2 regions of the Bradyrhizobium sp. WYCCWR 13022 genome follow, and region 1 is predicted to be linked to the other one. Evidence: predicted binding sites of a transcription regulator. Region 1 holds the regulator's gene; the other holds the start of a gene.

Region 1 (15,475 bases):
ACGTGCGTGAGCTGGGTCTCCTTGTAGTTCGCGATTACATAGACCTTCGGCAGCGGCACCACATTGATGAGGTTGGTTCCGATATTGACGTAGTCGCCGGGCTGCGCCTGCCGCTCGCCGACAACGCCGTCGAACGGCGCCGTGATCCTGGTGTAGCCGAGCTTGAGTTTTGCGCTCGCCAGCGTCGCCTTGGTGGCGTCGAGATCGGCGGCGCGCTGCTTCTTGGTACCTTGCAGAACCTCGAGCTGATGCTGCTGGGCGGCGATCACGGCGCGGCTGGCGCGCACATCGGCCTGCGCCTTGGCAAGGCCTGCGACGGCCTGCTCGAGCCGCTGCCGCGTGCCGGCTTCGGTCTGCGACAGCGATTGCTGGCGCTCCTGCTCCTGCTTGGCCTCGACCTCCAGCGCCTCCGCCGACACGCGCGAGGCTTCGGCCTGAGCGATGGTCGCATATTGCAGCTCGATCTGGTTGGAGAGATTGTCGAGCACGGCTTGCGCGGCGGCAACGGCCGCCTCGGACTGCGCGACCTGGGCCTGATAGTCCGCGGGATCGATCTGGATCAACAGATCGCCGGCCTTGACGCGCTGGAAGTCGGTGACTGCGACCGTCAGCACCTCGCCGGAGACCCGGCTCGCGAGCCGCGTCAGCTCGGCGCGGACATAGGCGTCGTTGGTGGTCTGGACCACTTCATTGCCGACCCATTCGTCGAAGCGCAGCGTCGCCAGCGCGACGAAGGCAAGCGCGACGATCACCGCGAACAGCGGGATCGCCAGCCGGCTCCAGAGCGAGCTCGCCGGCCGCCGTGTCGACTTGGGCGGCGGATCCGGTGGGGCTGTGGGCGGTGACGTTGAAACCTGTTCCTGCTGACTCACGCCGTGTCCCCAAAACCGCTTTGCCTTCTCAGACCGTCTTCTCCGGCCACCGGCAGAGATCGTTGATCAGGCAAACCTCGCAGCGCGGCTTGCGCGCGAGGCAAGTATAACGGCCGTGCAGGATCAGCCAATGATGGGCGTGCAGCATGAACTCGGCCGGGATCACCTTTTCGAGACCAAGCTCTACCTCGAGCGGCGTCTTGCCGGGCGCGAGGCCGGTGCGATTGCCGACGCGGAAGACGTGCGTGTCCACCGCCATGGTGTGCTCGCCGAAGGCCATGTTGAGCACGACGTTTGCGGTCTTGCGCCCCGCGCCGGGCAACGATTCGATCTCCGCGCGCGTGCGCGGCACCTCGCCGCCGAAATCGCTGAGGACTTTTGCCGACAGCGCAATCACGTTCCTGGCCTTGGTACGGTAGAGGCCGATGGTCTTGATGTAGTCGCGCAGGCGCTCCTCGCCGAGGTCGAGCATCTTCTGCGGCGTGTCGGCGACCTCAAACAATTCCCGTGTCGCCTTGTTGACGCCGGCGTCGGTTGCCTGCGCCGACAGCACCACGGCCACCAGCAGCGTGAAGGGGTTGACGTGCTCGAGCTCGCCCTTCGGCTCGGGATTGGCCTTGCGGAAACGGCTGAAGACCTCGCGAACTTCCGCCGGCGTCCAGGGTTTTGTTGCCTTGAGCGATTTCCTGGCCGGCGCCTTCGGTTTGGCGGTGGCCGCCTTTGCTTTTTTCTTCGGCACCGCTTTGCGCGAGGCCGGCTTGCGGGTGATTTTCGCCATGATCGGGATATACTGAGGGACGATGAGCACAGGCAACGAAATTGAGCGCCAGGATCTTGAAGGTCCTGCCGAGCAGCAGATCTTCTCCGCGCTGCTGACGCCGCACCGTTCGCTGAACCGCACCGGCTTCCTCGCCGTGATGCTGTTCCTGAGCGTCGTCAGCTTCGTCACCGGCATTGTCTTCCTGATGAAGGGCGCCTGGCCTGTGCTCGGCTTTTTCGGCCTCGACGTGCTCGTGGTCTGGTGGGCCTTCAAGGTCAATTTCCGCAACGCCCGGGCGCGCGAGGAGATCACCGTCACGACCTCGGAATTGCGCGTGCGCCGCATCAGCCATCGCGGCCAGGTCGCCGAATGGAGCTTCAATCCGCTCTGGGTGCGCCTCGACATGGAGGTCGACGAGGACTTCGGCATCGAGCATCTCTATCTGATCTCGCGCGGCCACCATATCCGGATCGCAAGGTTCCTCGGACCTGACGAAAAATCTAGTTTCTACAAAGGCTTGGTTGAGGCGCTGAACGCCGCCAAGCGCGGCCCGACCTACAATCCGATCAGCTGATTCCCAGTCGGAAATCGGGTGGTTTCCAAGCCTGCCCTCACCTACATTTCCGGTCATGATGACCCTCGCCATACATGACCAGCGCCTGGCCAAGCCGGGCTCCCAGAACGCCGCGCTGCGCGACTATGATTCGGTACGCCGGGCGATCGCCTTCATCTCGGAGAACTGGCGCGCGCAGCCGACCATCGAGGCGATGGCGGATGCGGCCGGCGTCACGCCGGATGAGCTGCATCATCTGTTCCGTCGCTGGGCCTCGATCACGCCGAAGGCCTTCATGCAGGCGCTCACGCTCGACCACGCCAAGGGACTCTTGCGGGATTCCGCGAGCATCCTCGACGCCGCGCTCGATTCAGGGCTCTCCGGTCCCGGCCGGTTGCACGATCTCTTCGTCACCCACGAAGCGATGTCGCCGGGCGAGTGGAAGAACGGCGGCGCGGGCCTCACCCTGCGCTACGGCTTCCACCCCTCGCCGTTCGGCACCGCCATCGTGATCGCGACCGACCGCGGTCTCTCGGGCCTCGCCTTCGCCGATCCCGGCGAGGAGAAGGCCGTGCTCGCCGACATGACGCGGCGCTGGCCGAATGCGATCTACGTCGAAGATCACGAGGGCACCGCACCGCTCGCGGCGCGCATCTTCGATACGAAGCTGTGGCGGCCGGACCAGCCGCTGCGCGTTGTCATGATCGGCACCGATTTCGAGGTGCGGGTCTGGGAGACGCTGCTGAAGATTCCGATGGGCCGCGCGGTGTCGTATTCGGACATCGCCTGCAACATCAACAATCCAAAGGCCTCGCGCGCCGTCGGGGCGGCCGTCGGAAGGAACCCGGTCTCCTTCGTCGTGCCCTGCCACCGTGCGCTCGGCAAGAGCGGCACGCTGACCGGCTATCACTGGGGCATCACCCGCAAGCAGGCGATGCTGGGCTGGGAAGCCGGGCAGCTGGGGATGCAGTGAATTCTTCTCCCTCGCCCCGCTTGCGGGGAGAGGCGAAGAAGTCAGCCCGCCAGATCCAGCTTCGACGCCACCGTCGAATCCGCATTGAGCCGGTAGATGATCGGCACGCCGGTCGCGAGTTCGCGTTTCAGGATGCCTTCGGGCGACAGCTTCTCCAGCACCATGATCAACGCGCGCAGCGAATTGCCGTGCGCGGCAACCAGCGTGCGCTTGCCGTTGAGCACGCCGGGCAGGATCTCCTGCACGTAATAGGGCAGCGCGCGCGCCAGCGTGTCCTTGAGGCTTTCGCCGCCGGGCGGCGGCACGTCGTAGGAGCGGCGCCAGATCAGCACCTGGTCCTCGCCCCACTTCTTGCGCGCGTCGTCCTTGTTGAGGCCGGACAGATCGCCATAGTCGCGCTCGTTCAGCGCGAGATTCTTCGACGTCGGCAGGCCGGTCTGGCCGAGCTCGCCGAGGATCAGGTCGAGTGTGCGCTGCGCGCGCGTCAGCACCGAGGTGTAGGCGACGTCGAACACCAGGCCTTGTGCTTTCAGCTTGCGGCCGGCTTCCACCGCTTCCTTCACGCCGAGCTCGGTGAGATCGGGATCCTTCCAGCCGGTGAACAGGTTCTTCAGATTCCATTCGCTCTGGCCGTGCCGCACGAGCACGAGAAGACGTTCGCTCATTGAGTGCTTTCCGTTTGGTTCTTCTAGATGTCAGCGAGGCCGAGCACGTCGGCCATGGAGTAGTGCCCCGGCTTCTTGCCATGCGCCCACAGCGCCGCCTTGAGCGCGCCGTGCGCGAACAGCATGCGGTCTTCGGCGAGGTGCGACAGCGTCAGCCGCTCGAACGGGCCGAGGAAGGTGACGCTGTGCTCGCCGGCAACCGTGCCGCCGCGCAAGGAGGCAAAGCCGATTGCGCCCGGCTTGCGCGCGCCGGTGATGCCGTCGCGGCCGCGCTCCGAATGCTCCTCCAGCGAGATGCCGCGACCGGCCGCGGCTGCCTGACCCAGCATCAGTGCGGTGCCCGAGGGTGCGTCGACCTTCATGCGGTGATGGGTTTCGACGATCTCGATGTCGAAGCTTTCATCGAGCGCCTTGGCGACGCGCTTGACCACGGCGGCGAGCAGATTGACGCCCAGGCTCATGTTGCCCGATTGCACCACGACCGCGCGGTTGGTGACGCTCTTGATCACGGCGTTGTCCGACGTCGACAGCCCGGTGGTGCCGATGACATGGACGAGCCCGCGCTCGGCGGCGATCGCGACATTGGCAATCGTCGCGGCCGGCACGGTGAAATCCAGAATGCCGTCGGCGTCCTTCGACATCGCCCAGAGGTCGGCGGACAGCTTGATGCCGTTGGCCGGCAGGCCGGCGAGCACGCCGGCATCCTTGCCGAGCAGCTCCGAGCCCGGCGCCTCCAGGGCGCCAGCCAGCACCGCGCCTTTGCTGTCGGCAATCGCCCGCGTGAGGGCGCGGCCCATCCGGCCGCCGGCTCCAGCAACAATCAAGCGCATGTCTGACATGGTGTGATCCTCTCAAGGCCGTTGTAGCGGCGGGATGCAGTTCCGGCAACCGAAGGGGATCAGGTGGCGGTGACGCCACGTTCACCGTCATTCCGGGGCGGCTCGCAGAGCCGAACCCGGAATGACAGCGCGTTTCAACCCTCCGACGGCTGTGGGCCGTCATAGCCCTCGATGATGATGAGGTCGGCGAGCGAGTGCGGCTGGCGCACCTTGATATTGGCCTGGTATTCCGGCGAGTTGTAGCACGCGATCGCGGTCTGATAGTCGGGGAATTCGATCACCACGTTGCGGGTGCGGCTGGCACCCTCGACGGTGGTGAACTTGCCGGCGCGGACGACGAAGCGGCCGCCCCACTTCTTGAAGATCGGACCATTGGCGACGGCGTAGGGCTTGTAGCCCTCGTCATTGCTCACATCGACGCGTCCGATCCAGTAGCCCTTTGCCATTGTTCTTCTCCCTGGTTGTTGGTGGTTAGGCGAGCGCTTGCGCGATCTCGGCCTGGATGGCGTCAGCCGCAGCCCTGGGGTCCGAGGCTTCCACCACCGGGCGCCCGACGACGAGATAATCCGCGCCGGCACTGATCGCACGGCCGGGTGTCATGATGCGCTTCTGATCGCCAGTGGCCGATCCCGCCGGACGGATGCCGGGCGTGACGAGATGCATCTGGTGACCGACGATCTTGCGCAAGGCTCCGACTTCCTCGGGCGAGGACACGAGGCCGTCGATGCCGAGCACCTGCGCCTGCTGCGCGCGCGCTTCGACCAGTTCGGAGACGCCGAGCCGGTAGCCGGCCGCGTGCAGATCATCCGAATTGTAGGAGGTCAGCACCGTGACGGCGAGGATCTTCAATGTCGAAGAGCCGCGGCCCTCGACGGCGCCCTTCATGGTCTGCGGATAGGCGTGAACGGTGAGGAAGGTCGCGCCCAGTCTGGTGATGCTCTCGACGCCTTGCGACACCGTGTTGCCGATGTCGTGCAGCTTGAGATCGAGAAAAACCTTCTTGCCGCTGTCGGCGAGCTTGGCGACCAGCGGCAAGCCGCCGGCATAAGCGAGACGGTAGCCGATCTTGTAGAAGGTGACGCTGTCGCCGAGCCTTGCGATCATCGCCTCCGCGGCATCGACGCTGGGCAAGTCGAGCGCAACGATCAGGCGGTCCTTCGGGGCGATTTCGGCTGGCGTCATGTCACCTCACATCATGCGTTGGGAAAGGTCGATCAACTGCCGCACCATCTCCTTCAGCCCGTCGCGATCGGCCTGGCTCTTGAGCCTGTCCATATCGTCATAGGCCTGGTCGGCAAAGGCGAGCGTGAACTGACCGGCGATCACGTTGGCGTGGCACGCCGTCAAAATCAGCCTCAACGCCTGCAGCGCGCGAGCGGCCCCTAACCGGCTCTGCGAAGCACCGGCGAGCGCGAAGGCGCGGTTGCGGAAGACCTCGCCGCGCGCCTCGTGCGGATCCTGCACGCGGCTCACCCAGTCGATCGCGTTCTTCAGCAGCGGCGGTACCGAGGCGTTGTATTCGGGCGAGACGAACAGCACACCATGATGCGCGCCGATCATGCGCTTGAGATTGATGGCGTGCTTGGGCACGCCCGATTTGGCCTGGAGATCGCCGTCGTAGATCGGCAGCGGAAAATCGGCAAGCGAGATTCGCGTGACCTCGACCCCGGCCTGGGCGCACTCATACGCGGCGACCGCCGCCAGCTTCACATTGTGCGAGCCGGTGCGCAGCGAGCCGGGAATGACCAGGATCTTGGGGGCTGACATCCTCTTCCATACGTTCGGCGAAACGAGCCCGCCGCGCACAGAAGGAAGCCGGCGGGATTAGTCCTTGCGATACACCCAGACGCGGGCCGGCGGAAGGTTCATCCAGATCCGTTCCGAGGCCTCTGTGGACACGCCGGGCAGCGATTTCGGGATCGGCGGCACCACCGCATAGGTGAATTGAACGAAGGGCGCGCCGGGCGCGAGCGCCGTGAACGCATCGCGGATGAGCCGAAGGCGCGTCAGCATCGGTTTCGTCACGAGCGGCAGGCCGGAGACGACGGCGCTGGCCGGCGCGCTCAGCACATTCCAGAGCGTGTCGCGCAGGCGATAGGCATCGCCCTGCACCACCTTGGCGTGCGGATAGCGGTCGCGCAGCAGCGCGCAGAAGCCGGGATTGTATTCGACGAGGACGAGACGCTTCTGGTCGACCCCACGCTCGATCAGGGCCGAGGTGATGGCACCCGTGCCGGGTCCGAGCTCGACCACCGGTGCATCGGAATCGATATCGACGTAATGGGCCATGGTCCGCGCCAGCAGCTTGCCCGACGGCATCACCGCGCCCATGTGCAGCGGCTTCTCGATCCACGACCTGAGAAAACGCACCTCGTCATCGAGACGGGGCTTCTTCAACGCACGCGCGGACGACGACGGCAATGGCATGTCTGGACCGGACGGGACGAGACCGCGTGACCGCGGCGTCAGAAAATGGTCATAAAGACGTATAGGCCGAACACGATACGGTCAAGCCGGCTCAATTCGCCCGGTTACCGAAGAAGTCCTTGACCTTGGCGAAGAAACCCTCGGATTCCGGCTGGGTATTGCCGGAGGAGAGTTTTTCGAACTCGGCCAGCAACTCCTGCTGTTTCTTGGTGAGGTTCTGCGGGGTCTCGACCACGACCTGGACGTACATATCGCCCATCTGGCGCGAGCGGAGCACCGGCATACCCTTTGATGCAATGCGAAATCGACGGGCGGATTGGGTTCCGGCGGGGACCTTCACCTTGGCCTTGCCCTTGTCGATGGTCGGCACTTCGAACTCGCCGCCGAGTGCAGCCGTCACCATCGAGATCGGCACACGGCAATGCAGGTCGGCACCGTCGCGCTGGAAGAACTGGTGCTGCGCCAGCGACAGGAAGATGTAGAGGTCGCCGGGCGGTCCGCCGCGGACGCCGGCCTCGCCTTCGCCGGCGAGCCTGATCCTGGTGCCGTCCTCGACGCCTTGCGGAATGTTGACCGACAGCGTGCGCTCGCGGGTGACGCGGCCCTGGCCCGAGCAGGACGGGCAGGCGTCCTCGATCATCTGGCCGCGGCCCTGACAGCCGGGGCAGGTGCGCTCGAGGGTGAAGAAGCCCTGCGACTGCCGCACCCGGCCGGCACCGCCGCAGGTCGAGCAGGTCTTCGGCTTGGTGCCGGCCTTGGCACCGATGCCCGAGCAGGCCTCGCAGGTGACCGAGACCGGAATCTCGATCTGCGCGGTCTTGCCGCCAAAGGCTTCCTCGAGGGTGATTTCCATGTTGTAGCGCAGGTCCGCGCCACGCTCGCGGCCGCCACGGCCGCGCTGCCCGGCCATGCCGAACAGATCTTCGAAAATGTCGGAGAAAGAAGAAGCGAAGCCCGCGCCGAAACCTGCACCGCCGCCGCCGGGACCGCCCTGCTCGAAAGCAGCGTGGCCGAACCGGTCATAGGCCGCGCGCTTGTCCTTGTCCTTCAGGACCTCGTAGGCCTCGTTGATTTCCTTGAACTTGACCTCGCTGCTGTCGTCCCCGGGATTGCGATCGGGATGAAACTTCATCGCCAGCTTGCGGAAGGACGATTTCAGGACGGAATCGTCGGCAGAGCGTTCGACTTCGAGGGTCTCGTAATAGCAGCGCTTGGTGGACATGTCTGACTCGGCCTATCCAATCGCGATTCAAGTCGGTGCGAAACAATTTCGCCACGCGACGATATAGGCAGCCTTCCGCATCGTGGCAGCGGGCTGCATGGCAGCGTTGAGCATAACGTCTGGGAATTGATTGATCGTAACGCGCGATCCGCCCGTCGTATCGGACGCGACAGCCTCCCCCTCGAGGGGGGAGGCCATTTCAGCGCGTTGGGTCCAAGCCGTCCGCATCATACCCTCTCGGGCTTCAGGCGGACTTCTTGTTGTTCTTGTCGTCGTCGACTTCGGTGAATTCCGCGTCGACGACGTCATCCTTCGCAGCGTCCTTGGCCGCATCGGCTTCGGCCTGCTGCTTGTACATGGCCTCGCCGAGCTTCATCGAAGCCTGGGCCAGCGTGTTGGTCTTGGCCTTGATCGCCTCGGCATCGCTGCCCTTCAGCGCTTCCTTGAGGTCGCTGACGGCGTCCTCGATGGCGCGGCGCTCGGTCTCGGCAACCTTCGAACCGTGCTCGGCCAGCGCCTTCTCGGTGGAGTGCACCAGCGCGTCGGCGTGGTTCTTGGCATCGACCGCCTCGCGGCGCTGCTTGTCGGCCGCGGCATTGGCCTCGGCGTCCTTGACCATCTTGTCGATGTCGGCTTCCGACAGACCGCCGGAGGCCTGGATGCGGATCTGCTGCTCCTTGCCGGTGGCCTTGTCCTTGGCCGAGACGTTGACGATGCCGTTGGCGTCGATGTCGAAGGTCACCTCGATCTGCGGCATGCCGCGCGGCGCCGGCGGAATGCCCATCAGGTCGAACTGGCCGAGCATCTTGTTGTCGGCCGCCATCTCACGCTCGCCCTGGAAGACGCGGATGGTGACCGCGTTCTGGTTGTCCTCGGCAGTCGAGAACACCTGGCTCTTCTTGGTCGGGATCGTGGTGTTGCGGTCGATGATGCGGGTGAACACGCCGCCCAGCGTCTCGATGCCCAGCGACAGCGGGGTCACGTCGAGCAGCAGCACGTCCTTGACGTCGCCCTGGAGCACGCCGGCCTGGATCGCGGCGCCGATCGCCACGACTTCGTCCGGATTGACGCCCTTGTGCGGCTCCTTGCCGAACAGCTGCTTCACGACTTCCTGGACCTTCGGCATGCGCGACATGCCGCCGACCAGAACGACTTCGCCGATCTCACCGGCGGTGACGCCGGCGTCCTTCAGCGCCTTGCGGCAGGGCTCGACGGTCTTCTGGACGAGGTCGTCGACCAGCGCCTCGAACTTGGCGCGGGTGAGCTTCATCGTCAGATGCTTCGGGCCGGTCTGGTCCGCGGTGATGAAGGGCAGGTTGATCTCGGTCTGCGTCGTCGACGACAGCTCGATCTTGGCCTTTTCAGCGGCTTCCTTCAGGCGCTGCAACGCGAGCTTGTCGTTGCGCAGGTTGATGCCCTGCTCCTTCTGGAATTCGTCCGCGAGGTAGCCCACGAGGCGCATGTCGAAGTCTTCGCCGCCGAGGAAGGTGTCGCCGTTGGTCGACTTCACCTCGAACACGCCGTCGCCGATTTCGAGAATGGAAATATCGAACGTGCCGCCGCCGAGGTCGTACACGGCGATGGTGCCGGCCTTGGTCTTGTCGAGGCCATAGGCGAGCGCAGCCGCCGTCGGCTCGTTGATGATGCGCAGCACCTCGAGGCCTGCGATCTTGCCGGCGTCCTTGGTGGCCTGGCGCTGGGCGTCGTTGAAGTAGGCAGGAACGGTGATGACCGCCTGGTCGACCTTCTGGCCGAGATGGGCTTCCGCGGTCTCCTTCATCTTCTGCAGGATGAACGCCGAGACCTGCGAGGGCGAATAGGTCTGGCCGTCGGCCTCGACCCAGGCGTCGCCATTGGAAGCCTTCACGATCTTGTACGGAACGAGCTTCTTGTCCTTCTCGACCATGGGGTCGTCGTAGCGGCGGCCGATGAGGCGCTTCACTGCGAAGAACGTACGCTCAGGATTGGTGACGGCCTGGCGCTTGGCAGGCTGGCCGACGAGGCGCTCACCGTCGTCAGTCACGGCGACGATCGAAGGCGTCGTGCGCATGCCTTCGGAATTCTCGATAACTTTGGCGTTTTTGCCATCCATCACGGCGACGCACGAATTCGTGGTGCCGAGGTCGATCCCAATGACCTTTCCCATGGTCCTGATATCCTTCTTTTTGCGGCAGGTTGGCTGGGCCCAGAAGGCACCCGAACCGAAACCCCCTAAGATCAAACATCCGCGATATTGCGATGATTGAGGCTCATATAGGAGGGGGGGAGGGGGCCGCAAGGACCGAACGCAAGTTTGGACCGTGAAAACATTGGGTTTTGGAAGATCCTATCCGGGCTTCACCGTAGTTGCGGGTGAGGAATTGTTAACAGGTTCGGCCAACTGCCAGCCCCGCCGGCGCGATCCGCCCTGCCCTGTTACCGGCCCACCAAACCCGCTAAAAGGCGGGCCGGCCGGACAGCCTCGTCAAGGGGCTGCTTCGCGCGACAAATCGGCCCGGTGGCCCACCATCGAATGGCCTCAATATGAACCAATCAGAGTGCCCATGAAGCTGATCCGCCCCCTCGCCGCGCTCGCCCTCCTGGTGGCCTCCGCGCTTCCGGCCCTTGCCGCCGACGCCGTGTATCCGCCGGGTCTGCGTCTCGGCATGGTGCCGCTGGTCGGCCTCAGCAAGTCGAAGACCTTTCCGGGTTTCGAGAACGAGGACGGCAGCGTCAAGGTGCTGATCACCGAGTTGCCGCCGGCGGCCTACAACGAGGTCGTCAGCGCCTTCAACGCCAATCCGGCCGGCACCAACGGCGTCAAGCCGGACAAGATCGAGACATCGGCGGGCCTTGCCTATTTTACCGCCGAAAGCGGCAAGGCCGGCGACACGCTGGTGAAGCGCTATTCGATGATCGTGCCGGGCACCGGCTTCTCCGGCTATGTCGCGGTGCAAGTCCCCGAGAACGCCTCGAAGATCTACACCGACGAGGCGGTACGGCAGATGTTTGCGACCGCCACCATCCGCAAGGAGGTGTCGGCCGACGAGCAGATCGGGCTGTTGCCGTTCAAGGTCACCGATCTCGCCGGATTCAAGGACGTTCGTACGCTGGTGCCGGGTTCGAGCATCATCCTGGCCGACGGCAATGAAAGTTCGGGCTACGAATCGAAGCCGTTCATGATCCTCGGCCTGATCGGCGCCACCCCGCAGCAGGCCGACGACCGCGCCCGCTTCGCCCAGGAGGCGGCGCTTCAGATCCCGGGCTTGCGCGAAACCAGGATCACCATGTCGGAGCCGATCCGCATCAACAGCCAGCCCGGCTTCGAGACCCGGATCGACGGCGTCAGCGGCAAGGACAAGACCCCGGTGACGGTCGTGCAGTGGATCCGCTTCGGCGGCGGCACCTCGCTGCGCATCATCGCCAGCGCCCCGCGAGACCAATGGTCCGACGCCTTCACCCGCTTCCGCGCCGTGCGCGACGGCATCCAGCCGAAGGGGTAGGACCCCGGGGCTGACAGCCCAAGCGTTCACCAGAGCCGGCTGTATTTTCGGGCTTTCGTTCGTACACGAACGGAACTAGGCTTCTCTCCGTTGGATCAGCTTTAGATCATCCTGGAGGGGAGGCGGACGATGCTCAATCGACGACAGATCTTGGCCGCGCTGGGGACGACCGCGCTTGCGAGCTTCGCTCCATCGGCGCTGTTCGCGGCAGCGACGATCAAGCCGGACGACGCTTCCGCGCTGCTCGTGATCGACGTGCAGAACTGCTTCCTGCCCGGCGGCAGCCTCGCGGTGAAGGAAGGCGAGCAGGTCGTGCCCGTCATCAACAAGATGGCGAAGGCGTTTGCGAACGTCGTGATGACGCAGGACTGGCACACGCCCGGCCACGTTTCCTTCGCATCTGCTCATTCGGGCAAGAAGCCGTTCGAGACCATCGACCTGCCCTACGGCAAGCAGGTGCTATGGCCCGACCATTGCGTGCAGGGCACCGACGGCGCCTCGCTCTCGAAGGATCTCTCGATCCCGCAGGCCGAGCTCATCATCCGCAAGGGCTTCCACAAGGACGTCGACAGCTATTCGGCGTTCCTCGAAGCCGACGGCAAGACAACGACAGGCCTCGCCGCCTATCTGAAGTCGCGCAAGATCAAGCGCGTCTTCGTTGCGGGTCTCGCCACCGACTTCTGCGTCGCGTGGACCGCGCTCGATGCGCGCAAGGCGGGTTTTGAGGTCTATGTCGTGGAGGACGCCTGCCGCGGCATCGATACGCAGGGCTCGCTGGCAAAGGCCTGGGCCGACATGGCCAAGGCCGGCGTGAAGCGGATCCAGTCTGCGGATATCGCGAGCGCGTAAGGATTTCGCGCAGTCGTTCCGGGCGCGATGCTTCGCATCGCCCCGGAATGACGCCAAAACTCAGTTCGCTTCGTTGCTGTTCGCCGCGGGCGCAGGCTTCGCGCCGCCCTTGGCGACGCCGACCAGCGCCGGGCGCAGCACGCGCTCGCCGATGGTGTAGCCGGCCTGCATGACCTGCACCACGGTGCCCGCGGGCACCGACGCATCAGGCACCTCGTACATGGCCTGCTGGAAGTTCGGGTCGAACTTCTGGCCCTGCGGGTCGAACTTCTTCACGCCGTGCTTTTCCAGCGCGCTGAGCAGCGAACGCTCGGTGAGCTCGACGCCTTCGATCAGCGCGATCAGGCCGGGATCGGCGGCGGCACGCGCTTCGGCCGGAACGGCATCGAGCGCGCGTTGAAGGTTGTCGGCGATGTCGAGCACGTCGCGGGCAAAGCCGGTGACGCCGTAGAGTTTGGAGTCGGCGACTTCCTTGGCGGTGCGCTTGCGCAGATTCTCCATCTCGGCCAGCGTCCGCAGCATGCGGTCGCGCGCCTCGGCGGCTTCCTTCTGCAGCAATTCCACCGAACCGGGCTCGGGATCATCAGGCATGATGTAGGGCTTCGACACCACGGGCTCGCCGGTCGCAGCAGTCGTGTCTTCGGGTTGCCGGTCTCGATCGGTCATCGGCTCTCTTCTCGAACTCGTCTCACGGGATTTTTCTGGCCCGGATATCGTGCTTCGGGCGCTGAAAATCAAGCGCCCGTGATCGGCTCAAATGCCGGTCAGCCCCCCAGCAGGCGACTGACGATGCGGGCGGCGTAGTCCACGGTCGGGATCACGCGGGCATAATTCAGCCGTGTCGGCCCGATCACGCCCAAAACACCGACGATGTGGCCGGCGGCATCCCGATAGGGTGAGATGATGGTGGAGGAGCCCGACAGGGAAAACAGCTTGTTCTCGCTGCCAATGAAGATCCTGACGCCTTCGGCGGTTTCGGCCCGCCCGAGCAGATCGATCACGCCGCGCTTGGTCTCGAGATCCTCGAACAGCAACCTGACGCGCTCGAGATCCTCCAGCGCATGCAGGTCTTCCAGCAGATTGGCGTGGCCGCGAACGATGAGCTGACGGTCCTCGTTCTCGCCGCCCGACCAGCTTGCGATTCCCGCCGAGATCACCTTTTGCGCCAATTGATCGAGCTCGGCGCGGGCCTCGCCGAGCGCGGTTTCGAGCTCGAGCCGCGCTTCGGCGAGCGTCCGCCCCCGAATTCGCGCATTGAGGAAATTGCCGGCTTCGGTCATGGCCGAGGAAGGAACCCCAGGCGGCAGCGTCAGCACGCGGTTTTCGACCTGGCCGTCCTCGCCGACCAGGATCACCAGCGCCTTCTCGGGTTCCAATCGGACGAATTCGATGTGCTTCAGCCGGGCATTGGATTTTGGCGTCAGCACCACGGCTGCGGCGCGCGTCAGCCCCGAAAGCCGGGTCAGCGCCTGGTCCAGCGCCGCTTCCACCGATTGGGCGTGCCCGACGGTGGCGAGCTGGCTCTGGATCGACTGCCGTTCGGCCTCGTTGAGATCGCCGACCTGCATCAGGGCATCGACGAAGAAGCGCAGGCCGAGTTCCGTCGGCAGCCGGCCGGCCGAGGTGTGCGGGGCATAGATCAGGCCGAGCTGTTCCAGATCGGCCATGACGTTGCGGACCGAGGCCGGCGACAGCGGCATCGCGATCAAGCGCGAAATGTTGCGCGAGCCCACGGGCTCGCCGGTCGCGAGGTAGCTTTCGACAATTTGACGAAAGATGTCGCGGGAACGCTCGTTGAGCTGGGCGAGGCCCGCGCGCGGCGCGATCAGATGGATCGGATCGTGATGGGCCACAGACGGTAACTCCTGTCAGTTGCTTGTAATTTGTCCATCCCGGGCGCGTCTGACAAGCGTGGCGTTTGCGGGGTGGACATCAGGGGGTGAAAAAGCCTTGCTGCTCACCCTCACCCCACCTACAAGCACCGCGAACAGCCTATTCCTTGCGAGTTTTGGAGGATTCCCATGCGGCCAAGCCGCCGTGCGCCCGACGAATTGCGCCCCGTGACGCTGGAGCGTGGCGTGGTCAAATATGCGGAAGGCTCCTGCCTCGTGAAATTCGGCGACACCCACGTGCTCGTCACCGCCACGCTGGAAGACCGCCTGCCGCCGTGGCTGAAGGGCCAGGGGCGCGGCTGGGTCACCGCCGAATACGGCATGCTGCCGCGCGCGACCTCCGAACGGACCCGCCGCGAGGCCGCCGCCGGCAAGCAGAGCGGCCGCACCGTCGAGATCCAGCGTCTGATCGGCCGCTCGCTTCGCACCATCGTCGATCTCGAAGCGCTCGGTGAGCGCCAGATCACGGTCGATTGCGACGTGCTCCAGGCCGACGGCGGCACCCGCACCGCCTCGATCACCGGCGCCTGGGTCGCGCTCGCCGACTGCATCAACTGGATGAAGACGCGCAACATGGTCAAGGCCAACGTCATGCGCGACAACGTCGCCGCGATCTCCTGCGGCATCTACAACGGCACGCCGGTGTTGGATCTCGACTATGCCGAGGATTCCGAAGCCGAGACCGACGCCAATTTCGTCATGACCGGCGACGGCCGCATCATCGAGGTGCAGGGCACCGCGGAACGCGAGCCGTTCACGCAGGACGAGTTCCTGAAGCTGATCGCACTGGCGCAGAAGGGTATCGCGCGTCTGGTGGACTTGCAGAAACTGGCTGTCGCGTAGTCAATAGGCCCATGCACCGCCGAATCACCGGAAAGCTGGTCATCGCGACCCATAATCCCGGCAAGCTCGCCGAGATGAAGGAGCTGCTCGCGCCGCAC
Region 2 (15,475 bases), on a different contig from region 1:
GCGATTGATCCTTTGGAGGTCGAAACCGTTTTCCGGCCATGCTAAGGGCTGCGCCAATTCCTGTGCCTCCCCGTGGCACCCCTTGCCCTGCCCGGCTCTGCCGGGACGATGGACCCCCTGAGATGACCGCGACTGCCACCTCAAATGCTGCCGGCTCCGCCGCCTGGGCGGATACGCTGCTGTTGTCGTTCGCGCAGGCCGGCTACGTCAGGGCCGAGCCCGCCATCCTGCAACCGGCCGAGCCGTTCCTTGACCTGTCCGGCGAGGACATCCGCAAGAGCCTCTATCTGACGACGGATTTGTCCGGCGAGGAGCTTTGCCTGCGGCCCGACCTGACGATCCCGGTGGCGCGCGACTACCTCGCCTCCGGCCGTGCCGGCCAGCCGGCCGGGTTCAGCTATCTGGGGCCCGTGTTCCGCTACCGCAGCGGCCATGCCAGCGAATTCCTTCAGGCCGGGATCGAATCATTCGGTCGCCAGGACCGCGCCGCCGCGGATGCCGAGACCCTCGCGCTGGCGCTGGAGGCGACGAGCGCCTTCGGCGTGCGCGACGTCGAAATCCGCACCGGCGACGTGGCGCTGTTCAATGCGCTGCTCGACGCCCTCAACCTCTACCCGGTCTGGCGCCGCCGCCTGGTCAAGGACTTCAACCGCAAGATCAGCCTGGAGCAGGATCTGGAGCGGCTGGCTGCTGCAACCACTGCGACCCGCAGCGAATATGAGGGTGTGCTGGCCGCGCTCGCAGGCTCCGACCGCAAGGCGGCCCTGGCTTTCGTGACCGATCTGATGTCGATCGCAGGGACCACCAATGTCGGCGGCCGCACCACGGCCGAGATCGCCGACCGCTTCCTCGAGCAGTCGACGCTCAAGGGCGGCGCGCTGCCGCGCGAAGCGATCACCGTCCTCAAGCGCTTCCTGTCGATATCAGGCAATCCCGATGATGCCGTCGCCGCGCTGCGCGCGCTCACCGCCGACGCAAGGCTCGATCTCGCCGGCGCGATCGACCAGTTCGAAAGCCGGGTCGGCTTCATGGCCGCGCGCGGCATCGACGTGAAGAACACGCGCTTCTCGACCGCGTTCGGGCGCGGGCTCGATTACTACACCGGCTTCGAATTCGAGCTGCATCACAAGGGCAACGGCGCCGAACCGCTGGTGGCCGGCGGCCGCTATGACGGGCTGATGACCCAGCTCGGCTCGGCTGAGCCGATCCCTGCGGTCGGTTTCTCGGTCTGGGTGGACGCGCTGACCAAGATCGGCCGCAAGGTGGGAGCTTAAGTCATGAGCGCGCCATTCGTTCTGGCCGTTCCCTCCAAGGGCCGTCTTCAGGAAAACGCGGAAGGCTTCTTCGCCCGCGCCGGGCTCAAGCTGTCGAAAGCCGGAGGCGCCCGCGACTATCGCGGTACCATCGCGGGCCTCGACAATGTCGAGGTCGCCTATCTCTCGGCGAGCGAGATCGCCTCGCAGCTGTCCCGCGGTCTCGCGCATCTCGGCGTCACCGGCGAAGACCTGGTGCGCGAAAACATCGCGGACGCCGACAAGCACGTGTCCCTGATCGACGGGCTCGGCTTCGGCTATGCCGACGTCGTGGTCGCCGTGCCGCAGGCCTGGATCGACGTCCGCACCATGGCTGATCTCGACGACGTCACCACCGGCTTCCGCGAGCAGCATCACATGCGGATGCGGGTCGCGACCAAGTTCGTCAACCTCACCCGCAGCTTCTTCCAGAGCCACGGCATCACCGATTACCGCATCGTCGAGAGCGCGGGCGCGACGGAAGGCGCCCCGGCGGCCGGCAGCGCCGAGCTGATCGTCGACATCACCACCACGGGCGCGACGCTCGCCGCCAACGGCCTGCGGGTGCTCGACGACGGCGTGATGCTGCGCAGCCAGGCCAATCTGGTGGCCTCGAAGCACGCCGACTGGTCGCCCCAGTTCCTGGAGACCGCGCGCGTCATCCTCGATCACATCGCGGCACGGGCGCGCGCCAACAAATACCGCGAGGTGCGGACCCGCTTCCGGCAATGCGATGCTGCGCTGCTCGGCGAAGCCCACAGCCGGTTCGGCGTCGAAGCCCCGTTCGGCGGGCCGACCTCCTCGGGCATGCTGACGCTGCACTGCCCACCGGGGCAGCTGTACGCGCTCGCGAGCTTCCTGCGCGAGCATGGCGCCGAGACCGTCTCGGTGGTCTCGCTCGACTACGTGTTCGACCGGGAGAACCCGCTGTTCGCCAAGCTCGAGGCTTTCCTGCAGCGGTGAGCCCAAAGTTTGTCGAGCAGCTTCGTTCAGCGTAGCGACAGCAAGCGGCAGCTACCATATGCTGTTGAATGATCTTGAACGGCCTCTGGAACCTTGATCGATGATGCTGGGCTCTGACGTTTCCGGCCTGACCACCACCGCAGCGAACGCCGCTGCGAAGGGGCTGTCGATTGTGGTCCCCGTCTATAACGAGGCGGCGGGCCTCGCCATGCTGCACCAGCGCATCTGCGAACTCGCCAAGACGTTGCTGCAACGCTACCGGCTCGCCTGCGAGGTCGTCTATGTCGACGACGGCAGCGCCGATGCGACCCTGTCGGTTGCGCGCTCGCTGCCGGCGGACCCGATCGACGTGCAGGTGGTGTCGCTGTCGCGCAATTTCGGCAAGGAGGCGGCGCTGATGGCCGGCCTCGACCATGCCCGGCTCGGCGCCGTCATGTTCATGGACGGCGATGGCCAGCATCCGCCCGCGCTGGTCGAACAGCTGGTGCGGCACTGGATCGAGGACGGCTACGACGTCGTCTATACCGCCAAGGCGCACCGCGACAACGAGCCCTTCCTGCGTCGTGTTGCCGTGCGCGGCTTCTACACGCTGATCAACTGGGGCGCGCGCCAGAAGATTCCGGAGGACGCCGGCGACTTCCGCCTGCTGTCGCCCCGCGCGGTCACGGCGCTCAGGCAGTTGCCGGAGCGCAACCGCTTCTTCAAGGGCCTCGCAAGCTGGATCGGCTTCCGCCAGATTCGCGTCGACTACGAACCAGCGCCGCGCGTCCATGGGGTGACGACCTTCAGCGCCGCGCGCCTGCTCGGTCTGTCGATCGAAGGCGTGACCTCGTTCTCGGTGGCACCGCTGCGCTTTGCCAGCCTGCTCGGCGTCATCCTCGCCGGCGTCGCCTTCCTGTTCGGCCTGTCCATCCTCTGGGAGGTCTTCACGACCGGCAAGCAGGTGCCGGGCTATCCCTCGCTCGTGGTCGGCCTGATGACGATCGGCGGCGTGCAGCTCATCATGATCGGCATCGTCGGCGAATATATCGGCAAGATCCTCTCCGAGCTGAAGGCGCGTCCGATCTACTTCGTCGCCGAGCACAGCGAGAAGCATTTTGAGGCCGACAAGGCAAAGGACGCTTCAAGCCAGGACGCATCGAACAGGACCGCGGCCGAATGAGCGCGGCGGCCACGCCGCGACGGATCTGGCTCTGCGCCGACGATTACGGCATCAGCCCCGGCGTCAACCGCGCCATCCGCGACCTGATCGAACGCGGCCGCCTCAACGCGACATCTGTGATGGTGGTGGGCCCCGCGATCGAGCAACGCGAGGTCGAGACACTTCAAGCCGCAGCGAAGGCGAGCCCGCGCTGCGCGATCGGATTGCACGTGACGTTGTCGGCACCGTTCCGGCCCCTCACCATGCATTTCCGTCCGCTCGACGGCGACATGTTCATGGTCTTTCCGAGGCTGCTGCGCGCCGGATTGATGCGGCGACTCGACAGCGAGTTCTTCCGCAACGAAGTGAGAGCGCAACTCGCCGCTTTCGCGGAAGCCTTCGGCCGCGCACCCGACTTCATCGACGGCCATCAGCATGTGCAGTTGTTTCCGCAGGTGCGCGACGGCTTTGTCGACGCCGTCAGCGAGATCGCACCAAAGGCCTGGGTGCGCCAGGGCGGGCGCGACCTGCCCCTCGCGCAACGACTGGCTTCGCCCAAGGCAATGGTGCTCGATGTGCTCAGCGCACAATTCCGCCGCCAGGCGGGGCGTGCCGGCCTCGCGTTCAATCCTGCCTTTGCCGGCGCCTATGATTTCACGCGCGCGGCCGATTTCGGCGAGCTGATGCGGCAGTTCCTCGACGGCCTCCCCGAGGGCGGCCTGGTGATGTGCCATCCCGGCTTCGTCGACGACATCCTCGTTGGACTCGATCCGATGACTGACGTCCGCGAGCGCGAGCATGCCTATCTCGCCAGCGACGCATTCGCGCAGCTTCTCGCGACCAGTGACGTGACATTGGGATGAAACCGGCGAAAAGCCGGCCCACAGGGCAGTCTGTCGCATACCGAAATTTAATCCGGCCGCCACTGTTGGGGCCATAATGGAACCCTACATCCCGCTTGCGCTTGTTTCGCGCGAGGGAGACTGACCATGACGCCGCAGGAACGCCAGCTCGTCGACGAGCTTTTCGACCGGCTTTCGAAACTGGAGAATGCACCGCGCGATCCCGACGCGATCGCCGCGATTTCGGATGGCTTGCGCAAGGCGCCCGGCGCCGTCTACGCGCTGGTGCAGACCACGCTGTTGCAGGACGAGGCGCTCAAGCGCGCCCACAACCGCATCCAGGAGCTGGAAGCGGCCCATGCCCCCGAGCAGCCGCAGTCCGGCGGCTTCCTCGACACCATGCGCGATACGCTGTTTGGCGGGGGCCAATCGCGCGGCTCGGTTCCGAACGTGCCGCCGCCGCGCGAGCAGCGGCCGGTCTGGAACAGCGGGCAGGCGATGCAGCAGGCCCAGCCGGGTTATGGCCAGCCGCCTTATGGTCAGGCCTACGGGCAAGGCCAGGGATACGGACAAGGATACGGACAAGGATACGGCGCCCCCCCGGTCGGCGGTGGCGGCGGCTCGTTCCTGGGCACGGCGGCGGCGGCCGCGGCCGGGGTGGTCGGCGGCTCGCTGCTGCTCTCCAGCATCCGCGGCATGATGGGCGGCGGATCGCATCAGGCTTTTGGCGACACCACCATCATCGAGGAACGCGGTGGCGGCTCGCCCTGGAGCGGCGACCAGTCCGGCAGCTCGCTCGCCCGCGATGCAGGCCTCAACGACATCGGCTCGAACCGCGACTCCCGTCAGGGCTTCCTCGACCAAGGGTCGAACGATCGCGATAGTGACGATCAGAACTACGACGACAACGACAACGGCAATGTGGACATGGCCGACGACGGCGATTTCGGCGGCGGAGACGACGGCGGCAGCGACTACGCGTGAGGCTGCCCTCAGCGCCAGACAAAAACGGCCGCCCGGCAGGCGGCCGTTTTCATGTCGAACGTCGGAAGATCACATCACCACGACCTTGGTGCCGACATTGACGCGGCCGTAGAGGTCGATGACGTCCTCGTTGCGCATGCGGATGCAGCCCGAGGAGACGTTGGTGCCGATGGTCCAGGGCTCGTTGGAGCCGTGGATGCGGTAGAGCGTGGAGCCGAGATACATCGCGCGCGCGCCGAGCGGATTTTCCGGGCCGCCCTCCATGTGCCTGGGCAGATCGGGGCGGCGCGCGATCATTTCCGCCGGCGGCGTCCAATCCGGCCATTCGCGCTTGGCCGTGATCGACTTCACGCCGGTCCAGGTGAAGCCCTCGCGCCCGACGCCGATGCCGTAACGCATCGCGCGACCGTTGCCCTCGACGAGATAGAGAAACTTGTTGTTGGAATCGACCACGATCGTGCCGGCACTTTCCTTGCCGCTATAGTCGACAAGCTGCTTCTCGAATTTCGGATCGAACGGACGCTGCCGCGGATCGATCGCCTCCTGCTGGTAGCTCGCGCCCTGCTGATAGCCGCCCTGCATCTGCGGATCGCCCATCGGCGGCAGGCGGCGCGGATCGTTGTAGGCGGGCTGCTGCTGATAGATCGACTGCTGTGGTGCATAGCCCGGAGCGCGGCCGGGACCATCGCCGAACAGGAACTCGATGAAGCCGCCGCCCATATTGGCGTTGGAGGCGACGCGCACCGGCGCCGGGGCGACCCGCGGCTGGTAGAGCACCGCGGGCGGATCGTTCGGCACGGTATTGTCGAAGGCGCTGGCGCTGGTAGCGCCGACAATGAAGGCGCATGCGCTGCCGAGCAGCGCGACAGACATTTTCTTGAACATCGACGTACTCTGTACTGTTTCGTCTTGTTGCATTCGTCGCCGGACGCGTTGGCTGATGTCCGCGTCCTCGACGTGGTCAATAAAGAGCAAACTCCGTTGCGTTTGGTAAACGGATCGGGCGTTTCGATTCACCACGTCGCGAACGGCGGGGCAATTCGGCGATCAGCGTTTATTTTCGATGAAGGGCGCCGCCTCATGGTTAATCGAGTGTCTGCTTCGCCGTGGCGCGCGGCCGCACGACGGTTCCTGCCGTGAACCTCGTGTTAAATCGCTTCTGTCTACAAAGACGCGTGAATGAGGTGGGGGAGTATCCTGATGGCTGTTCACCGCAAGCGTTTTCGTGTCGAGGATATCGCCGGTGGCGAGTTGCCGATTCTTGACGTAGCAGAAGAGGCAGGCCCGATGCATAACGAGATCATGGCGGAGCTGCGTGCGATCCGCGCCCAGATGGCGAAGGGCAGCGTGCCCCTGACCGGCAGCGCGGCGATGGCCGCGATCGACGCCTCCACCGCCCAGGAACTTTCCGACGCACGCACGATGCTCGATACCTATCGGGCCCAGATCGAGCAGTGCGAGAAGCTCAAGGTCGAGCTCGACCTCATCCACGACGCCATCGACCGCACCAAGCGCGAGATCGCGACCCTGCACGGCAAGAGCTTCGACGGCGGCGAGATGGCCAAGGTCAATGGCGAGCTCGGCGCGGTGGTCGGCGGCACCGAACAGGCGACCCAGCAGATCCTCGAAGCCGCCGAGTCGATCGACCAGGCGGCCTCCGCCCTCTCCAAGGTCGACTCGGTCGACCAGCAGAAGCGCCTCGCCGACGACATCCAGGAACGCGTCATCTCGATCTTCGAGGCGTGCAACTTCCAGGACCTGACCGGCCAGCGCATCAGCAAGGTCATGACCACGATGAAGTTCATCGAGCAGCACATCAATTCGATGATGGACATCTGGGGCGGCGTCGACGCGATCAAGTCCCACGCACCCGCCCAGGTCGACACCCGCAGCGAGGACGACAAGCTCCTCAACGGCCCGAAGCTCGCCGGCGACGTCGGCCACGCCTCGCAGGACGACATCGACGCGCTGTTCGACTAGGCGAACGCGGCAAACCGAACAACAAAAACGCCGGCGCAAGCCGGCGTTTTTTGTTTTTTGATCCTGTCTCACATTGTCATTCCGGGGCACGCCAAGCGTGAACCCGGAAGCTCGAGATTCCGGGTCCGGTCCTGCGGACCGCCCCGGAATGACAGAAATCAGCTACGCCTTCGGTCCGCAGCGGACGTAGACCATGTTGCCGTAGCGGGTGGCGGCGTCCTTGTCGACGAAGCGGGTGATCATGACGCGGCCGTCGAAGGAGACGATCTCGCGGTCCTGCTCGCCCGGCGTCGGGCCGGAGGGGCCGATATAGTTCTTGCCGCTCGGCGAGCCCTTCAGCCGCAGTTCCTGCGGCGTGGCCTGGTCGGCCAGATGCATGATCACGCCGCCGGAGGAACCGGCGCCGATCACGTAGGGATTCTTGCACTGCGCCCGCGCAGCCGCCTCGGTGCGGGCGCGATCGGCCGGGTTCTGGAACGAGGCAAGACCCCAGCGGCCGACGATCTCGTCGGCGCGGATCGAGGCCGGCATTTCCGGAGCGGTGCCGGGCTCGGCCTCGGGCGCCGGCTGGGACGAGGAGAACGACGGCAGGCTCATACCGCCGCCGCAGGCACCGAGCAGAAGCGCCAGGCAAGAGGCCGCCGCCAGATTGGCAACCGTGCGCGCGTGAGCTGAACTGATCATGGCATTCCCCCGAACAAGACCACGGCCGCATCCCTTCCGCAGCCAAGCGCAAAACCGCAACCAGGGCAATGACGTCCTAAGATACGTCTCTTCCCCGAACGAGTTTCCAGTGCCACCATCCTATATCCGCCTCACCAATCGCTTAACCACCTTTGCTTGACAGGATCGCAGCCAAGCCATATCCCCTGCGCACTATTAGCACTCGGAAAGACCGATTGCTAAGCGCACCGTTCGACCCTCGGGAAGAGGGGGAACGGGAGCGCCGCCCCCACCCACTTCCGCTGCTTTCGGAAAAGCGAGCCTCCAAAGGGAAACGTCATGGCTAAGTCCAAATTTCGTCCGCTGCATGACCGTGTCGTGGTCAAACGTATCGACGCCGAGGAAAAGACCAAGGGCGGCATCATCATCCCCGACACCGCCAAGGAAAAGCCGTCCCAGGGCGAAGTCGTCGCCGTCGGCCCCGGCGGCCGCGACGAGGCTGGCAAGCTGATCCCGATCGACCTCAAGGTCGGCGACCGCGTGCTGTTCGGCAAGTGGTCGGGCACCGAGGTCAAGATCGACAACGAAGAGCTCCTCATCATGAAGGAGTCGGACATCATGGGCGTGATGGCCTAGGGCCATCAGCCTGAACGGCCGCTGAATGCCATGCCCGGATGACAGGTCCGGGCATCCATCATTCCGCCGCACACCACCAGACACGACACATCACGATACATCAGGGATTGCAGACAATGGCTGCCAAGGACGTCAAGTTTTCCGGAGACGCGCGCGATCGCATGCTGCGCGGCGTCGACATTCTCGCCAACGCCGTCAAGGTGACGCTCGGTCCGAAGGGCCGCAACGTCGTCATCGAGAAGAGCTTCGGCGCGCCCCGCATCACCAAGGACGGCGTCACCGTCGCCAAGGAGATCGAGCTCGAGGACAAGTTCGAGAACATGGGCGCGCAGATGGTGCGTGAGGTCGCCTCCAAGACCAACGACCTCGCCGGCGACGGCACCACCACCGCGACCGTGCTGGCCCAGGCCATCGTGCGCGAGGGCGCCAAGGCGGTTGCCGCCGGCATGAACCCGATGGACCTCAAGCGCGGCATCGACACCGCGGTCCAGGCCGTCATCAAGGACATCGAGAAGCGCGCCAAGCCGGTCGCCGCCTCTTCCGAGGTCGCCCAGGTCGGCACCATCTCGGCCAACGGCGATGCCGCCATCGGCAAGATGATCGCGCAGGCGATGCAGAAGGTCGGCAACGAGGGTGTCATCACCGTCGAGGAAAACAAGTCGCTCGACACCGAAGTCGACATCGTCGAGGGCATGAAGTTCGACCGCGGCTATCTCAGCCCCTACTTCGTCACCAACCCCGAGAAGATGACCGCCGAGCTCGAGGACGCCTACATCCTCCTGCACGAGAAGAAGCTCTCCGGCCTGCAGGCGATGCTGCCGGTGCTGGAAGCCGTGGTGCAGTCGGGCAAGCCGCTCGTCATCATCGCCGAGGACGTCGAGGGCGAGGCTCTCGCCACCCTGGTCGTCAACCGTCTGCGTGGCGGCCTCAAGGTTGCCGCCGTCAAGGCGCCGGGCTTCGGCGATCGCCGCAAGGCCATGCTGGAAGACCTCGCGATCCTGACCGGTGGCCAGCTGATCTCCGAAGACCTCGGCATGAAGCTCGAGAACGTCACGGTGAAGATGCTGGGTCGCGCTGGCAAAGTGGTGATCGACAAGGAGAACACCACGATCGTCAAGGGCGCCGGCAAGAAGCCCGACATCGAGGCCCGCGTCGGCCAGATCAAGGCCCAGATCGAGGAGACCACGTCGGACTACGACCGTGAGAAGCTCCAGGAGCGCCTGGCCAAGCTCGCCGGCGGCGTCGCGGTGATCCGCGTCGGCGGCGCGACCGAGATCGAGGTCAAGGAGAAGAAGGATCGCGTCGAGGACGCGCTCAACGCCACCCGCGCCGCGGTGCAGGAAGGCATCGTCCCCGGCGGCGGCGTCACGTTGCTGCGCGCCAAGAAGGCGGTCGGCCGTCTCACCAACGCCAATGCCGACGTCCAGGCCGGCATCAACATCGTGCTGAAGGCGCTGGAAGCTCCGATCCGCCAGATCTCGGAGAATGCCGGCGTCGAGGGCTCGATCGTGGTCGGCAAGATCCTGGAGAACAAGTCCGAGACCTTCGGCTTCGACGCCCAGACCGAGGACTATGTCGACATGATCGAGAAGGGCATCATCGATCCCGCCAAGGTGGTGCGCACCGCGCTCCAGGACGCCTCCTCCGTGGCCGGCCTGCTGGTGACCACCGAGGCGATGGTCGCCGAGATGCCGAAGAAGGAAGCTGCGGCCGCCATGCCGGCCGGCGGCGGCATGGGCGGCTTCTGAGCCCATCCTCACCCGACAGTGTCATGAAGGCCGCCTCCGGGCGGCCTTCTTTTTTGCCGATCATGCTTATCGCTTTCCGATTCAACCGGCGGCCAAAACCCACTACGGTGGCGCCCGATTCTTTCGTTCGAGGATTTCGTCAATGCGCGCGCTTCTGTTTTGCCCGACGGCTCTCTTGGCGGCCCTGTTCGTGATCTCGCCCGGGCTGGTATCTGCCCAGATGAAGCTGTCGCCGAAGGCCACGGCGCCCGGCGGCACCGAGACGCGCTATTTCACCTCGATCGACGGGCTGATGGACGGCAATGCCGACGTGATCCTGAAGGAGACGCGGCAGGGCAAGACCGTCACCGCGGCCGTGCTCGACGTCTGCTATCCCGTGTCGAAGAATTCCGACCGCAAGGACCGCTTCGTCGTCAATCTCCAGATCTCCGGCCAGACGATGAGCGGCACGACCACGAGCATCGGCGCCAAGGCGCCTGTCACGGTCAAGCTGACGCGCAAGCCGACCGGCGACACTTTCGAGTTCCGCGGCCAGATCGGCATCGGCCAGGCCGTGACCGAGGTGACCTCGCCCGACAATGGCGATCTCAGCGAGAAGGAATTTTTGGACAACCAGACCAGCGACGACGGCATTACGCCCCAGCCGAAGGACTTCACCGAGGTCTCGCCGGAGGCGATCGCGGTCAAGGTGAAGCTGGATAACGCGACCGACTTCCTGAAGAGCCTGAAGGGCCAGGACGTCGAGGTGACGCTGGCAAGTCTCTCGGTCGGCTGCGACGCGCTGCGCGCCGGCGAGCAGACCATCAACATGTCGGTCGACCCGGAGCGCGCGGCCGCGCTGCTGGCGAAATTCAAGGCGATGCCTGGCGTCACGGCCGCCGGATGGACCGCGGGGATCGCGGAGATGGACCGCACCATCCGCATCGGAGCCGCCGACTGGCGCGACGGCGACAAGATCAACCGCGACAAGCTCGCCAGCGCGATCGCTGGCGTGCTGAGCAGGACACTCGCGGCCAAGCCGGTGTCGCAGGGCTTCAACCCCGCGACCGGCAAGCTCAAGCTCGTCTTCAAGCGGCCGAACCAGGATTTCCCGGCGCTCGAACTCACCGACACGATCGAGGTCTATGGCCTCGTCTCCGCCGACAAGCCGGGGACATCGGACAAGCTGATGGTCTGGATCGGCAGCCCTTCGACCACGACCGCCGACGAGAGCAGCGGCGCCAAGCTCACCGTCTCCGATGATGCGACGGCCGATGAGGAAGGCGACCAGCCCGACGACAACGGCTCGATCGAGGCGCTCGCCAAGGAGCTGAAGGGCCAGCGCTGGGACGCCGACAAGTCGGTGTGGAAGTGACGTGACGCGAGTATCAACTCTCAGTCGTCGCCCGGCTTGACCGGGCGACCCAGTACTCCGAGACGAACGTTGTTGAATCGATAGGACGCGGCGCACCCCGGGTGCCCCGGTCAAGCCGGGGCACGACAGGGAGAGTTCCTCAATTCCCGTTCTCGCGGAAGCGCAGCGTCTTCGGGCCGATCAGCGTGAGCGCGTCGCCCTGACGCTTCCAGGTCTCGACCGCAGCGAGGGCCGCGACGAGATCGTCATCGGCCTGGGCCTTGGCCGGCGGACAGGAACGATCCTGGATTTGGCCGGGAACGAAGATCACCGTGCTGCCGGCCACCGAGAACTGGCCCTTGCCGCCCTTGCACCAGAGCTCGAGCACGACCTCGCCATTGTCGCCGATCTCGATGTTCGGGATTCGCTTCGAGCCGGGCTGCGGCGCGGCCTCCAACGTCATCTCGGTGCCGAAGGGAAAGCCCTCTTGCGCGCGTGCAACGGCCGACATCACGAGCAACGCAGCTGCGGCACACACCATCTGCTTCAACGACACCATGAAACCTCTCGACCGACCTGGGTTTGCCGGTCTTCTATAAGACGGCAAAGCCTTTGAGAAGGTTCGTCGGTTCGAGGCACAAAAATCCCCGCGGGAATGGTCCCGCGGGGATTTTGCGTCGCAGCCGTGCCTCGCTACTTCAGCACGAGCTCCGTGAACGGATAGACATAGGCTTGCAGCGTCACGAACACACCGACGAGGCAGGCCAGCACGATCGAGTGCCGGAACACGAAGCGCAGGATGGTGCCTTCGTGGCCGTACCAATTGGTCGCGGTGGAGGCGACGACGATCGATTGCGCGTCGATCATCTTGCCCATCACGCCGCCGGACGAGTTCGCCGCCGCCATCAGGATCGGCGACAGGCCAAGCTGCTGCGAGGTGATTTTCTGGAGGTTGCCGAACAGGATGTTCGACGACGTGTCCGATCCGGTCAGCGCCACGCCCAACCAGCCGAGCAGCGTGCCGAAGAAGGGATAGAGCACGCCGGTTGCGGCGAAGGCGAGACCCAGCGTCGCATCGACGCCGGAGAGGCGTGTCAGCGTGCCGATCGCGAGCATCGCCGAGATCGTGATCAGCGAGATCGCGCAGAGCCGGATGGTGCGGCCGTATTCAACCATCAGCCGGCCCGGACCGACGCCCATCAGGACGCCGGAGATGATCGCCGCGATCAGCATGCCGGTGCCGGTGAAGGACAGATAGGTGAAGCCGAACACCGCCGCCTCCTTGGTCGGCGCCGGCGCGACCGGCGGCATCTTGTTGATCATCTGATGCAGCTCGGGAACGGCGTAGTTCCAGACGAAGATCCCGTTCGCCCAGGTCTTGAAGGTACCGTTGCCCCAGATCAGCATCACGACGCAGACGATGATCCACGGCAGCAGCGCGCTAAAGAGCTCACCCTGCGTCAGCGGCGTCTTGTCGAGCGGCTTGGCCGTGGCCATGGTCGCCGCCGATTCATCATGTCCGCGCAGCGCCGGCGACAGCCAGAGCTGCCTCGGCTGCCAGACCTTGAGAAACAGGATCAACGCGCCCATCGAGATCAGCGACGCACCGATGTCGACGATCCACGGATTGACGTAGTTCGAGATCACGAATTGCGGGACGGCGAACGACACGCCGGTGACGAGGATCGCCGGCCAGATGTCCTTCATGCCCTTCCAGCCCGCGAACGCCCACACCACCCAGAACGGCACGATCAGCGAGAACAGCGGCAGCTGCCGTCCGACCATCGCGCCGAGGATGTAGGGATCGAGCCCGGTGACCGAGGCGAGGCCCTGGATCGGCGTGCCCAGCGCGCCGTAGGCGACCGGCGCGGTGTTGGCGATCAGCGACAGGCCTGAGGCCGCAAGCGGCGAGAAGCCGAGGCCGATCAGCACGGCGCCGGTGATCGCCACCGGCGTGCCGAAGCCGGAGGCGCCCTCGAAGAACGCGCCGAACGAAAACGCGATCAGCAGCAATTGCAGCCGCCGGTCCTCGGTGACGCCGCCGACCGCGCGCTTCAACAATTCGAACCGTCCGGTGGTCACCGTCACCTGGTAGAGAAAGATGACGTTGAGGACGATCCAGCCGATCGGAAAGAAGCCGGTCACGATGCCGAGGATCGAGGCGCGGATCGACATGTTCGCCGGCATCGTGAACACGAAAATCGTAATCAGGTTGGTCACGATCACGGCGACGACGGCCGCGATGTGAGCCTGAACGCGCCCGCTCGCGATCAGGACCAGCAGCGTGACGACGGGGATCGCCGCCGCGATCGTCGACAGCACGGGACTGTGCAGCGGATCATAGATTTGGTTCCACATGGTCTTCCTCCCCCACGCGTCTCTATGGCAGGCCGGCCCGCGTGGACGGCGGACCTGCTTGACGTTGGAAGCGATAACCCCCGAGTTGGACGCGAATTCCTCGCGAAAGCCGCGGTTCCGACCTGCTCACAAGCTCGCGAAAATCCGGAGGCCCCCACCCCACGCCGCTATGCCCATGCTAGGGTTGCAAGCCATGGCTAGCCAACGCAAATTGCAGAACTTGCGACTTTAGTCTAAGCGCACCCTTTTTCTGCCATCGCCTCAGCCACTTGGCTTCGGGGCCGCTGTGAATATCCGTCAGGAGATCCCCCTCTGTGAACAACATCCGCGCCACGCTCGCGACCGTCTGGCGAATCGCCGGTCCCTATTTCCGATCGGAAGACAAATGGGCCGGCCGCGGCCTGCTCGCTGTCGTCGTGGCCATGGAGCTGACGCTGGTCGCGATCAACGTGCTGCTCAATCAGTGGCAGAACCGGTTCTACAGCGCACTCCAGGCCTACGACCTGAATGAGTTCGTCATGCAGGTCTGGATCTTCCTCGGCCTCGCCTTCACCTACGTCGCGCTGGCCGTTTACAAGCTTTACCTGAACCAGTGGCTCCAGATCCGCTGGCGGCGGTGGATGACGCAACACTATCTCGGCGAATGGCTCGACGGCGCCACGCATTATCGCATGCAGCTGAAGGGCGACGCCGCCGACAACCCGGACCAGCGTCTCACCGAGGACGTCACGAATTTCGTCGAGCAAACGCTCGTTCTCGGTCTCGGCCTGCTGTCGTCCGTCGTGACGCTGGCGTCGTTCATCGTCATCCTCTGGGGTCTGTCCAACAAGGCGCCTCTGCACATCTACGGCACCGACATCGTCATCCCGGGTTTCCTGGTCTGGTGTGCGCTGGCCTACGCGGTCCTGGGTACGGGACTGACCCACTGGATCGGCAGGCCGCTCATCAATCTCTATTTCGAGAAGCAACGCTACGAAGCCGACTTCCGCTTCAACCTGATCCGCGTGCGCGAGAATTCCGAGCAGATTGCGCTCTTGAAGGGAGAGAACGCGGAGCGAGGTCATCTGCTCCATCGCTTCGGCCACGTCATCGGCAACTGGTATGCGATCATGAGGCGGACCAAGCGGCTGACCGCCTTCACGGCCAGCTACGGCCAGGCCGCAACGATCTTTCCCTATGTGGTGGTCGCGCCCGCCTACTTCGCCAAGAGCATCCAGCTCGGTGACATGATGCAGACCGGTTCGGCCTTTGGCCAGGTGCAGGATGCCCTGTCCTTCTTCGTCACGGCCTATCGATCGATCGCGGAATGGCGCGCGATCGTCGCCCGTCTCGACGGCTTCGAGATGTCGGTCGCGACCGCGGCAAACCTGCCGGCGCATGAGGCCACGATCGAGCTCAAGGCAGCGGGCGGCGGCCGCAATATCGACCTCCAGAAGCTCTGCGTGAACCTGCCCAACGGCACGCCGCTGGTCGCGGCCGACGGCTTCGCCATCCAGGCACCGGAGCGCGTGCTCGTCAGCGGACCGTCAGGCGCC

Evidence for each region. The regulator HrcA, encoded in region 1, represses chaperone genes, less so after heat shock. The targets are predictions, from matches to a motif close to GTTAGCACTCNCNNNNNGNGAGTGCTAAC.
Region 2: a site for HrcA is predicted at 8,081-8,109, ahead of groES (co-chaperone GroES). Genes of this name have one in related genera too.

Annotation. Positions count from the first base shown of each region.
Region 1 is NZ_JAUIZJ010000025.1:344,737-360,211, forward strand. It holds gene QY049_RS31485 (HlyD family secretion protein) at 1-872, opposite strand, end outside; gene nth (endonuclease III) at 901-1,650, opposite strand; gene QY049_RS31495 (DUF2244 domain-containing protein) at 1,673-2,206, shown strand; gene QY049_RS31500 (bifunctional helix-turn-helix domain-containing protein/methylated-DNA--[protein]-cysteine S-methyltransferase) at 2,262-3,158, shown strand; gene QY049_RS31505 (2,3-bisphosphoglycerate-dependent phosphoglycerate mutase) at 3,200-3,823, opposite strand; gene dapB (4-hydroxy-tetrahydrodipicolinate reductase) at 3,847-4,662, opposite strand; gene QY049_RS31515 (DUF1330 domain-containing protein) at 4,797-5,108, opposite strand; gene pyrF (orotidine-5'-phosphate decarboxylase) at 5,134-5,844, opposite strand; gene QY049_RS31525 (NADPH-dependent FMN reductase) at 5,851-6,429, opposite strand; gene QY049_RS31530 (class I SAM-dependent methyltransferase) at 6,487-7,089, opposite strand; gene dnaJ (molecular chaperone DnaJ) at 7,181-8,311, opposite strand; gene dnaK (molecular chaperone DnaK) at 8,556-10,457, opposite strand; gene QY049_RS31545 (hypothetical protein) at 10,855-11,793, shown strand; gene pncA (bifunctional nicotinamidase/pyrazinamidase) at 11,923-12,642, shown strand; gene grpE (nucleotide exchange factor GrpE) at 12,703-13,308, opposite strand; gene hrcA (heat-inducible transcriptional repressor HrcA) at 13,407-14,495, opposite strand; gene rph (ribonuclease PH) at 14,664-15,377, shown strand; gene rdgB (RdgB/HAM1 family non-canonical purine NTP pyrophosphatase) at 15,389-15,475, shown strand, end outside.
Region 2 is NZ_JAUIZJ010000003.1:189,970-205,444, reverse strand. It holds gene QY049_RS09720 (ATP phosphoribosyltransferase regulatory subunit) at 123-1,274, shown strand; gene hisG (ATP phosphoribosyltransferase) at 1,278-2,255, shown strand; gene QY049_RS09710 (glycosyltransferase family 2 protein) at 2,356-3,417, shown strand; gene QY049_RS09705 (ChbG/HpnK family deacetylase) at 3,414-4,259, shown strand; gene QY049_RS09700 (DUF2076 domain-containing protein) at 4,386-5,222, shown strand; gene QY049_RS09695 (L,D-transpeptidase) at 5,292-6,107, opposite strand; gene QY049_RS09690 (protein phosphatase CheZ) at 6,423-7,202, shown strand; gene QY049_RS09685 (hypothetical protein) at 7,365-7,886, opposite strand; gene groES (co-chaperone GroES) at 8,205-8,501, shown strand; gene groL (chaperonin GroEL) at 8,618-10,249, shown strand; gene QY049_RS09670 (hypothetical protein) at 10,392-11,603, shown strand; gene QY049_RS09665 (META domain-containing protein) at 11,743-12,141, opposite strand; gene QY049_RS09660 (L-lactate permease) at 12,276-13,940, opposite strand; gene QY049_RS09655 (ABC transporter ATP-binding protein/permease) at 14,255-15,475, shown strand, end outside.